Regions from separate parts of the Streptomyces sp. ITFR-6 genome, predicted to be linked through region 1. Evidence: riboswitches for the same ligand, from Rfam matches in the RefSeq annotation. Region 1 holds a riboswitch; each other region holds the start of a gene.
The links. Region 1 has a riboswitch for cobalamin ahead of RLT59_RS35705 (prenyltransferase/squalene oxidase repeat-containing protein). Riboswitches for the same ligand answer to the same signal wherever they lie in the genome.

Region 1 (2,182 bases):
AACATGGCGTTGAAGGCGCCGCTCGTGGGCACCAGCTTGCTCTTGAGGAACGCCTTGGCCTGCGTGATGTCCGTGTCGGTGTCCGGGACGCCGGAGACGCAGAGCGCGGCCATCGCGGCGCCGGTCATGTCGATGTCACTGGTGGCGGCGAGCGCCGCCGGATCGCCTTCGGCCTTGCTGTAGTTCCAGCCGCCGTCGTTGTGCTGGTTGGCGCGGATGCGGGTGACGAGCGAGTCGCGCAGGGCCTGGGGTATGCGCTGGGCACCGGCCCGGGTCCTGGCCCCGCCGAGGGCCAGGGTCGCGAAGACGGTGCCGTTGAAGTTGGCGGACGGGCCGAAGTAGCCGGGCTCGGCGTTCTGCCAGTAGCCGTAGATGTCACCGATCAGGTTGCGGGAGGAGGAGACCCGGGCGGGGTCGATACCGGCCGCATAGGCGTTGAGCGTGGCGCGTTCGTAGTCGGTGACCACAGGCTCCGCCGACGGCCAGCTCGCCGTGGCGAGCAGGGCGCGGTAGACCGTTCTTGCGTTCTTCGAGGCGTCGCCGCCGGGTGTGACGTCCACCGCAGCGGTTCCGGCGGAGGCCAGGGCGCTGAACGCCCACTCGTTGGACAGTCCGCCCGAGGCGTACGAACCGTCGGCTGCCTGAAGGGACTTGAGATACGCGACACCGTTCGTCTTCGAGGTGGCGATCTGGGCCGGAGTGGCGGTGGCCGCCGCCGGCAGGGCGCTCAGACACAGAGCCCCGAGGGAGACGGCTGCTGTGAACACAAGACGGGGTGAGACCGAAGGACGAGGCATGGCCTGCTCCTGGGATGAGGGGCGCGCCGGCCAGGCCCGCGTCCTGGTCCGAAGAGGGGCGGCAGCGGGAAGGGCCGCCGCCCGAACGCGTGGACCGGCTTCCTGTGATGCACCGCCGACATGGGCATTCGGGCTCGGAACGGCCCCCGCCGTCCCACACCGCTGCGCGTCAGCCCCGGACTCTCACCGGGTTCCCCCATGTGGCAGTCCAGGACGCTACCCCAGCCGGAGCCGTCCTGTCAGCAGCCCCCGAATCCGGTCCGGACGGCGCGGCCGCCTCTTGACGTTGCGTGCGGGGGCGTGCTCAAATCCGCCTGATAAGCACTGAGTTCCGGGGGAAGCCGGTCGAAATCCGGCGCTGACCCGCAACCGTAGGCCCGGCATCGCCGGGCGAGCCGGATTACCTGGGGCCTGATCTGCAGCGAGAAGCGCCGTCGCGGACTACGGCGTGGTCGACCAGCCCCGCCATGCGGTGAACCACGCGTGGTCGCGGTGGGCTCAGCCACGTTCGTGTCCCCACGGAGACAGAACGAGGGGGCCGCGGTGGGGACCGCACAGCGAACAGACCGGAAGCCGGGGACCAGAGCGTTCCTCTCCCTGGTGGCGGTGGCATTTCTCCTGCTTGCCATGTGCGTGACACTCGGCACGGGCACCCCGGCCGCGGCCGGTCCCGTCGACGCGTGCACGGCCGGCAAGGGCGCCGTCGTCGCTGTCGACTTCGGCCCCTTCGGCGGCAAGGTCGAGCGCGGCTGCGACACCACGCCGACCACCGGATACGAACTCCTCCACGAGGCGGGCTTCACCACCGAGGGCACGCAGCACGACGGCCCCGCCTTCATCTGCCGCATCGGACTCGGCTCCGGAACCCAGTACCCGACGACGGACCAGGAGTCCTGCGTCCTCACCCCGCCGGCCACCGCCTACTGGTCCTACTGGGTCGCCTCGCCGGGGCAGACCAAGTGGACGTACAGCCAGTACGGCGCCATGAGCCGCGACCTGAAGGACGGTGACGTCGACGCCTGGGTGTTCGGCGGGACCGACATCGGCGGCACGACCGGCAGGCCCACGTTCACCCCGGACGACGTGCGCGCAGGCGGGGGCGCCGAGACCCCGGACCCCGGCGGCAGCACTCCCACGGTTCCGGCCGGTGAGATCGACACCGCGGCCGCGGCGGCCTGGGCCAAGGGCGCGCTCAAGGACGGCGAACGCATCGTCGACGACGGCACCGACACCCCGGACTACTTGTTGACCACAGAGGCGGCCTACGCGCTTGCCGCCGCCGAGGGCACGAGCGGCACGCTCGACAAGGTCACGGCCTTCCTCGCCGCCCACACCGACGACTACGCCTACCCGTCGGGCGAGGACCAGGCACCCGACGCGGCAGC
Region 2 (2,182 bases), 6.6 Mb from region 1:
CTGGCTCTCCAGCTCGGGCGACGGCCGCTCGGCAAGCAGTTCACCGGAGCAGGTCACCGGGTTGCTGCCGCCCACGCCGCGCGGGTCGAAGCTGACGATGTCGAACCTGCGGCGGACCTCGGGGCTGAACCGGCTGATCCCGCCCACCACCCTCTCCACACCCGAGTCGCCCGGCCCGCCGGGGCCGAACACCATGGAGCCGACGCGCGCCCCGGGCTCTGTGGCCTTGCGGCGGGCCACGGCCAGATCGAGTCTCGGCCCGTCCGGGTGGTCCCAGTCGACCGGCACGGAGAGCGCGGCGCACTCGGCTCCCGGGTCCGCCGGGACGTCACACGGTGCCCACCGAAGGGCAGCTGTCGCGGGCGGCGACGCGTGGACCGAGGGAGCGGCGGCGAGGCCGGTGGCGGCGGCCGTGGCAGCCGCCACAGCCGTGGCCGTGCCCCGTGCGGCGATGAGCCGTAGTGCGGATCTGCCCCTGAACGGCATAGATCCTCCTTGCGAAGAGAGCGGTTGTGTCAGGCGTGCGGGCCCGGCCGGGGCATCCGCCGTCACGCTAGGTGCTCCGGCGCCCGTGCGGTGCTCCCGTCAGGGGCTTCTCCGGGGCGGGTCAGGGGCTGTTCAGGGGCCACTCGGGGGTGCTCGGGGGGTGCTCCGGGGCGCTCGGGACTCAGGGGCGAAAGGGAGAGCACGGTGCCGTACCCGTAAGCTGCTCACGCCCCGCGGGGGAAGTCCGGTCGAATTCCGGCGCTGACCCGCAACGGTAGGCGGAGCCGTCCCCATGGCTCCGCAAGCCCGATTACCCGCGGCGGTGAAGGCTCCTGTCAATTCGCCGTGGACTGCGAGAGGTGCTGCACAGGGCGCTTCGCGTCCGGGCCGCTCCTTCGATCGTGCAGGTGCACGGCCTGAGGTGAAAGCGATCCGACCGTGGTCACTCCCCTCGAACGCATACCCGCCCCGCCCTCGCGCGCGGCGCGCGCCGGTGGCGGGCCCGCTCCTCCCCGGCGCGTACCCCTGTCCCTGCTGGTGATCACGCTGTGTGCCCTGCTGCCGCTCTCCCTGGTCTGCGGCGCCGGAATCGGGGCCTCGGGGATCTCCTGGGGAGAGGTGTCGCGCTATCTGTGGGCAGGCCTGACGGGACAGCGGATCGCTCCCGGTGAAGTCGCCGGGTACACCATCGTGTGGGAGCTGCGCTTTCCGCGAGCCGTACTGGCCGCGGTCGTCGGAGCCGGCCTGTCCGCCATCGGCGTCGCGGTCCAGGCCATGGTCCGCAACGCCCTGGCCGACCCGTTCGTGCTCGGCATCTCCTCCGGCGCGGCCGTCGGTGCGAACGCCGTCCTCATCTTCGGGGTCTTCGGCGCCTTCGGTGTCTGGGCGCTGTCCACAGCGGCGTTCCTCGCCGCGCTCCTCGCGATGATGCTCGTATACGCGGTCGCCAGCACCGCGCGCGGACTGACCCCGCTGCGCCTGGTCCTGACGGGCACGGCCATGTACTACGGCTTCTCGGCCATCACGACGTTCATGGTGTTCGCCGCGGAGCGGGGCGAGGCCGCCCGCTCCGCGATGATGTGGATGCTGGGCAGCCTCGGGGGCGCCACCTGGTCCTCCGTGCCGATTGCCGCGGGCGCCACGATCGGCGGCCTCGCCCACCTCTGGTGGTCGGCGCGCCGGCTCAATGCCCTGGCGATGGGTGACGAGACCGCCGCCGCCCTGGGAGTGAATGCGGGCAGGCTGCGCAAGGAACTGTTCCTGGTCTCCGCCGCGGTCACCGGGGCGCTGGTCGCGGTGAGCGGCGCGATCGGCTTCGTCGGGCTGATGGTCCCGCACGCCGCGCGCATGCTGGTCGGCGCGGACCACCGCCGTCTGCTGGCCGTCGCACCGCTCGCGGGGGCCGTCCTGCTGATCTGGGTGGACATCCTCTCGCGCGTGCTGCTCGCCCCGGCGGAACTGCCGCTCGGCGTGCTGACCGCGATGATCGGCGTGCCGTGCTTCATCCTCCTCATGCGCCGCCGCTCCTACACCTTCGGGGGTGCGTGATGCGGATCGATATCGACGCGCTGACGGTCGAGATCGCCGGCGCGCGGCTGGTGGAGGACGTCACGCTGCGAGCGGGCGACGCCCGGCTCGTCGGACTGGTGGGGCCCAACGGCAGCGGGAAGTCAACGCTGTTGCGCTGCGTCTACCG
Region 3 (2,182 bases), 1.1 Mb from region 1:
CTACCTCGGCGGCTGGCGCATCATCCGCACCATGGGCAGCGGCCTGACCGAGCTCAAGCCGCCGCAGGGCTTCGCCGCCCAGACCAGTGCGGCCACGGTCATCCTGGCCTCCTCGCACCTCGGCTTCTCCCTCTCCACCACCCAGTCCTGCTCCGGTGCCGTGATGGGTGCCGGTCTCGGCCGCCGGGGCGGTGTGGTCCGCTGGTCCACCGCCACCCGGATGTTCGTCGCCTGGGGTCTGACGCTGCCGGCCGCCGGTCTGGTCGGCGCGGGGGCGGAGTTCCTCACCAAGCAGGGCACCTGGGGTGTCGTGCTCGTCGCCGTACTGCTGATCGCGGGCTCCGGAGCGATCTGGGTGCTGTCCCGCCGCAAGCCGGTCGGCCAGGACGATGTCGCACCCGGCGCCCAGGACGGCGCTCCGGTCACCCCGGAAGCCGAACCCGCGGGCGTCGTCACCACCGCCATCGCGGCCGTCAGCCCGCCGCCCACCCCGGCCGCCCAGGCCCACGACCTCACCGCCACCATCCCGGCCCCGGCCATAGCCGACCCGGCACGACCCGCCACGGTGTAAGGAAGATCCTCCATGAACATCGACTGGGCAGCCCTCGGCACCGTCTTCGGCGTCTCTCTCGTCGCCACCGTCGCCCTGGTGGGCCTCTTCACCCTGGGCATCGCCGGCCTCTCCAGGCAGCCGGAACCGGCCGAGCGGGGCGGCCAGTCCGGCGGGTCCCTGATGCTCGCCCGCGCGGGCGCGTACGTCTGCTTCGGACTGTGCGCGGCGGCGGTGGCCTACGGGATCTACCTGATCGTCGCCTGATCCACAGCCCCTGATCCATCCGCCGCCTCGGGCCGGCCGCACCCCGGGTGCGGCCGGCCCGATGTGCGTCTCAGCACACTGTGCCGTCGCAGGTCAACGGTAGGTTGACTGGCGTTCGCGGAGCGTGGTGGACTGCCGGAGCCATTACGGCGACAGCAGAGGAAGCCGGTGCGAATCCGGCGCGGTCCCGCCACTGTCACCGGGGAGCAGTCCCCCACCACCGGAAGTCACGGTCCACGCCGAGTGGGCTGGAAGACCAGGGGAACTGCGGATCCGGGAGCCAGGAGACTCTCGTCGCCGGTCACGTCGAACCAGGGCGCGGACCCTGAGTGAGGACATATCGCCATGCCCGGCCGCCGTGCGCCCGTCTCCGTGTCTCCCCTCCGACCAGCACCAGCTGCCCGCGCGAAGGTCCGTCGAGGCGCGACGGCCGGCTGAACCGTGCGTGCCGATCGCATCTTCGCGTACGGCGCCACGGCCGGTCTGATCGGTGATCTGCTGCTCGGTGATCCCCGCCGGGGACATCCGGTCGCCGCCTTCGGGCGCGCCGCGGCAGGCGTCGAACACCGTCTGTGGCGCGACCACCGCGGGTGGGGCGCTCTGCACACCCTGGTCTGCGCCGGAGGCGCCGCCGGGGGTGCGGCACTGGCCTCCCGCGCGCTGCGCCGCCGCCCCGCCGCCTCCGTCGCGCTGACCGCCGCCGCCACCTGGTCCGTCGTCGGCGGTACGTCGCTGGGGCGCGAGGCCCGGTCCATCGGCGGCGCGCTGGCCGCCGGGGACCTCGGCCTGGCGCGGGAGCGGCTGCCCCATCTGTGCGGCCGCGACCCGCAGTCCCTGGACGGTCCGCAGATCGCCCGCGCGGTGGTGGAGTCCGTCGCGGAGAACACCTCCGACGCCGTGGTCGGCGCCCTGGTGTGGGGTGCGCTGGGCGGGGTCCCCGGACTCGTCGGCTTCCGGGCCGCCAACACCCTGGACGCGATGGTCGGCCACAGGTCGCCCCGCTACCTGCGCTACGGCTGGGCCTCGGCCCGGCTCGACGACCTCGTGGGCTGGCCGGGCGCCCGGCTCACCGCCCTGCTCGCCGTGGCCGCCGGCGGCCGGCCCCGGGGGGCGCTGCACGCCTGGCGGGCGGATGGAGCCAAGCACCCGAGCCCCAACGCGGGCCCCGTGGAGGCCTCGTTCGCGGGTGCGCTCGGCGTACGGCTCGGCGGCACCCTCGCCTACGGCGGCCGGGTCGAACACCGCCCCGTGCTCAACGGCGAGGCGGGCCGGGCGGTGGCGACCGGGGACATCGAACACGCCGTACGGCTGTCGCGCCGGATCGGGGTACTGGCCCTCGGCGTGAGCGTGGCGGCCCGGCTGGGC
Region 4 (2,182 bases), 5.3 Mb from region 1:
CGTGAAGGCGCCTGCCGGGCTCGACGAGACCTCTCCCGCCGACTACACCGCGGACGCGGGCGACCCGGGTGTGAAGACGGAGCTCCCGCCGGCCACCGCCGGGGCCCCGGGCGGTCACTGACCGAGGTGTACGGGCCGCCGCACCCCGCCTGTGAGGGGGCGCGGCGGCCCGTTCGCGCGTCCGGGGGAAAACCCGTGCCGTCGCCGCCCAGGGGTGCGGCAGACTTCCCCGCATGGACATAATCATCAGGCCGGTCGAGGCCGCCGAGTACGCCGCCCTCGGCGACATCACCGCCGAGGCCTATCTCGGGGACGGGCTGCTGGACTACGGCGCCGACGATCCGTACCTGGTACAGCTGCGCGACGTCCCCCGGCGGGCCGAGGAGGCCGAGGTGCTCGTCGCGGCGGACGCGCGGGGCCGCGTCCTCGGCGGGGTCACCTACGCGCCGCCGGGCAACCGCTGGGCCGATATCGCGGCGCCGGACGAGGCCGAGTTCCGGATGCTCGCGGTCTCCCGCGAGGCGCGCGGGGCCGGGGCGGGCGAGGCGCTCGTCCGGGCCTGTATCGACCGCGCACGGGCCACCGCGGGGGTCACCGGAATCGTGCTCTCGACGCAGCCGGCCATGCGCGGGGCCCATAGGATCTACGGGCGCCTCGGCTTCGTCCGGACCCCGGAAAGGGACTGGTATCCGATCGAGGGGCTCTCGCTGCTGACGTACCGACTGGAGTTCCCGGCGGTCTCCTGACCGGCCCCTCCTGACGGCCGGGCGACACGGCACGGGCGGTCTCCTGACGGCCACGCGACACAACATGTGGGGGCTGCCTCATCCGGCGGCCCCCACATGTATGCTCGTGCTCGCTGTCGCCGCAGGGAAATCCGGTGCGAATCCGGAACTGTCCCGCAACGGTGTGATCGGTGTGCTTCTGCGCATCCCGAGTCCGAGGACCTGCCGACAGCGCGTCCGGCTCGACCGAACCGGACGCCCAGACGTCCGGGCCTCGTGGATGGGCCGGTGGACGCCGCACGGAGTGCTGCCCGAACGGGGCCCCGCTCCGCCCGGCTGCCCCCGCTCCCCCCGTCGGCCCAGAGCCGAGCGAGGGAGAGCACCACGTGACCATCGCGCCAGCCGATCCGGTTTCAGCGGCCGAATCAACGGGAACCACGAGCGACGGACCGGGCACCGCACTGCTGCGGACCCTCACCGAGCTCACCGCGGATCTGCCCGACACCGACCCCGGACGCGTCGCCGCCGCCGCGCTGCGCGGCCGCAACGCCCGGTCGGACGAGGCCGAGCTGCGCTCGCTGGCCACCGAGGCGGCCGCGGGCCTGATCTCCGAGGACCCCGCCTACTCCCGGCTCGCCGCCCGTCTCCTCACCCGCTCCATCGCGGACGAGGCGGCCGGGCAGGGCTCGACGTCCTTCTCCGCCTCGGTCGCCGTCGGACACCGCGAGGGCCTGATCGCGGACCGCACCGCCGAGTTCGTGACGCTGCACGCGGCCGCCCTGGACGCCCTGGTGGGACAGGCGCTCACCGACGGCGCCGACGACCGCTTCGGCTACTTCGGACTGCGCACCCTGCACAGCCGCTACCTGCTGCGCCACCCGATCACCCGCCAGGTCGTCGAGACCCCGCAGCACTTCATGCTGCGGGTGGCCGCCGGGCTCGCGGAGGACAACTCCGAGCGGGCGCTGGACGAGGTCGCGGCCCTGTACCGGCTGATGAGCAGGCTGGACTACCTGCCCTCCTCCCCGACGCTCTTCAACTCCGGTACCCGGCACCCGCAGATGTCCTCCTGCTACCTGCTGGACTCGCCGCTGGACGAGCTGGACTCGATCTACGACCGCTACCACCAGGTGGCGCGCCTCTCCAAGCACGCGGGCGGCATCGGCCTCTCGTACTCCCGCATCCGCGCCCGCGGTTCGCTGATCCGGGGCACCAACGGGCACTCCAACGGCATCGTGCCGTTCCTGAAGACGCTCGACGCCTCCGTCGCGGCGGTCAACCAGGGCGGCCGGCGCAAGGGCGCCGCCGCCGTCTACCTGGAGACCTGGCACGCGGACATCGAGGAGTTCCTGGAGCTGCGCGACAACACCGGTGAGGACCAGCGCCGCACCCACAACCTGAACCTGGCGCACTGGATCCCGGACGAATTCATGCGCCGGGTCGACGCGGACGGGACC

Region 2: another riboswitch for cobalamin. It lies ahead of RLT59_RS05375 (FecCD family ABC transporter permease); the one in region 1 lies ahead of RLT59_RS35705 (prenyltransferase/squalene oxidase repeat-containing protein).
Region 3: another riboswitch for cobalamin. It lies ahead of RLT59_RS30885 (cobalamin biosynthesis protein); the one in region 1 lies ahead of RLT59_RS35705 (prenyltransferase/squalene oxidase repeat-containing protein).
Region 4: another riboswitch for cobalamin. It lies ahead of RLT59_RS11580 (ribonucleoside-diphosphate reductase subunit alpha); the one in region 1 lies ahead of RLT59_RS35705 (prenyltransferase/squalene oxidase repeat-containing protein).

What each region holds. Positions count from the first base shown of each region.
Region 1 is NZ_CP134612.1:7,896,734-7,898,915, forward strand. Features, by position in the region: gene RLT59_RS35700 (prenyltransferase/squalene oxidase repeat-containing protein) at 1-797, opposite strand, end outside; cobalamin riboswitch at 920-994, opposite strand; cobalamin riboswitch at 1,079-1,224, shown strand; gene RLT59_RS35705 (prenyltransferase/squalene oxidase repeat-containing protein) at 1,425-2,182, shown strand, end outside.
Region 2 is NZ_CP134612.1:1,254,924-1,257,105, reverse strand. Features, by position in the region: partial or broken gene RLT59_RS05380 (alpha/beta hydrolase) at 1-486, opposite strand, end outside; cobalamin riboswitch at 677-823, shown strand; gene RLT59_RS05375 (FecCD family ABC transporter permease) at 925-2,034, shown strand; gene RLT59_RS05370 (ABC transporter ATP-binding protein) at 2,034-2,182, shown strand, end outside.
Region 3 is NZ_CP134612.1:6,787,040-6,789,221, reverse strand. Features, by position in the region: gene RLT59_RS30895 (inorganic phosphate transporter) at 1-571, shown strand, start outside; gene RLT59_RS30890 (hypothetical protein) at 584-817, shown strand; cobalamin riboswitch at 975-1,108, shown strand; gene RLT59_RS30885 (cobalamin biosynthesis protein) at 1,259-2,182, shown strand, end outside.
Region 4 is NZ_CP134612.1:2,610,548-2,612,729, forward strand. Features, by position in the region: gene mctP (monocarboxylate uptake permease MctP) at 1-121, shown strand, start outside; gene RLT59_RS11575 (GNAT family N-acetyltransferase) at 234-746, shown strand; cobalamin riboswitch at 834-970, shown strand; gene RLT59_RS11580 (ribonucleoside-diphosphate reductase subunit alpha) at 1,112-2,182, shown strand, end outside.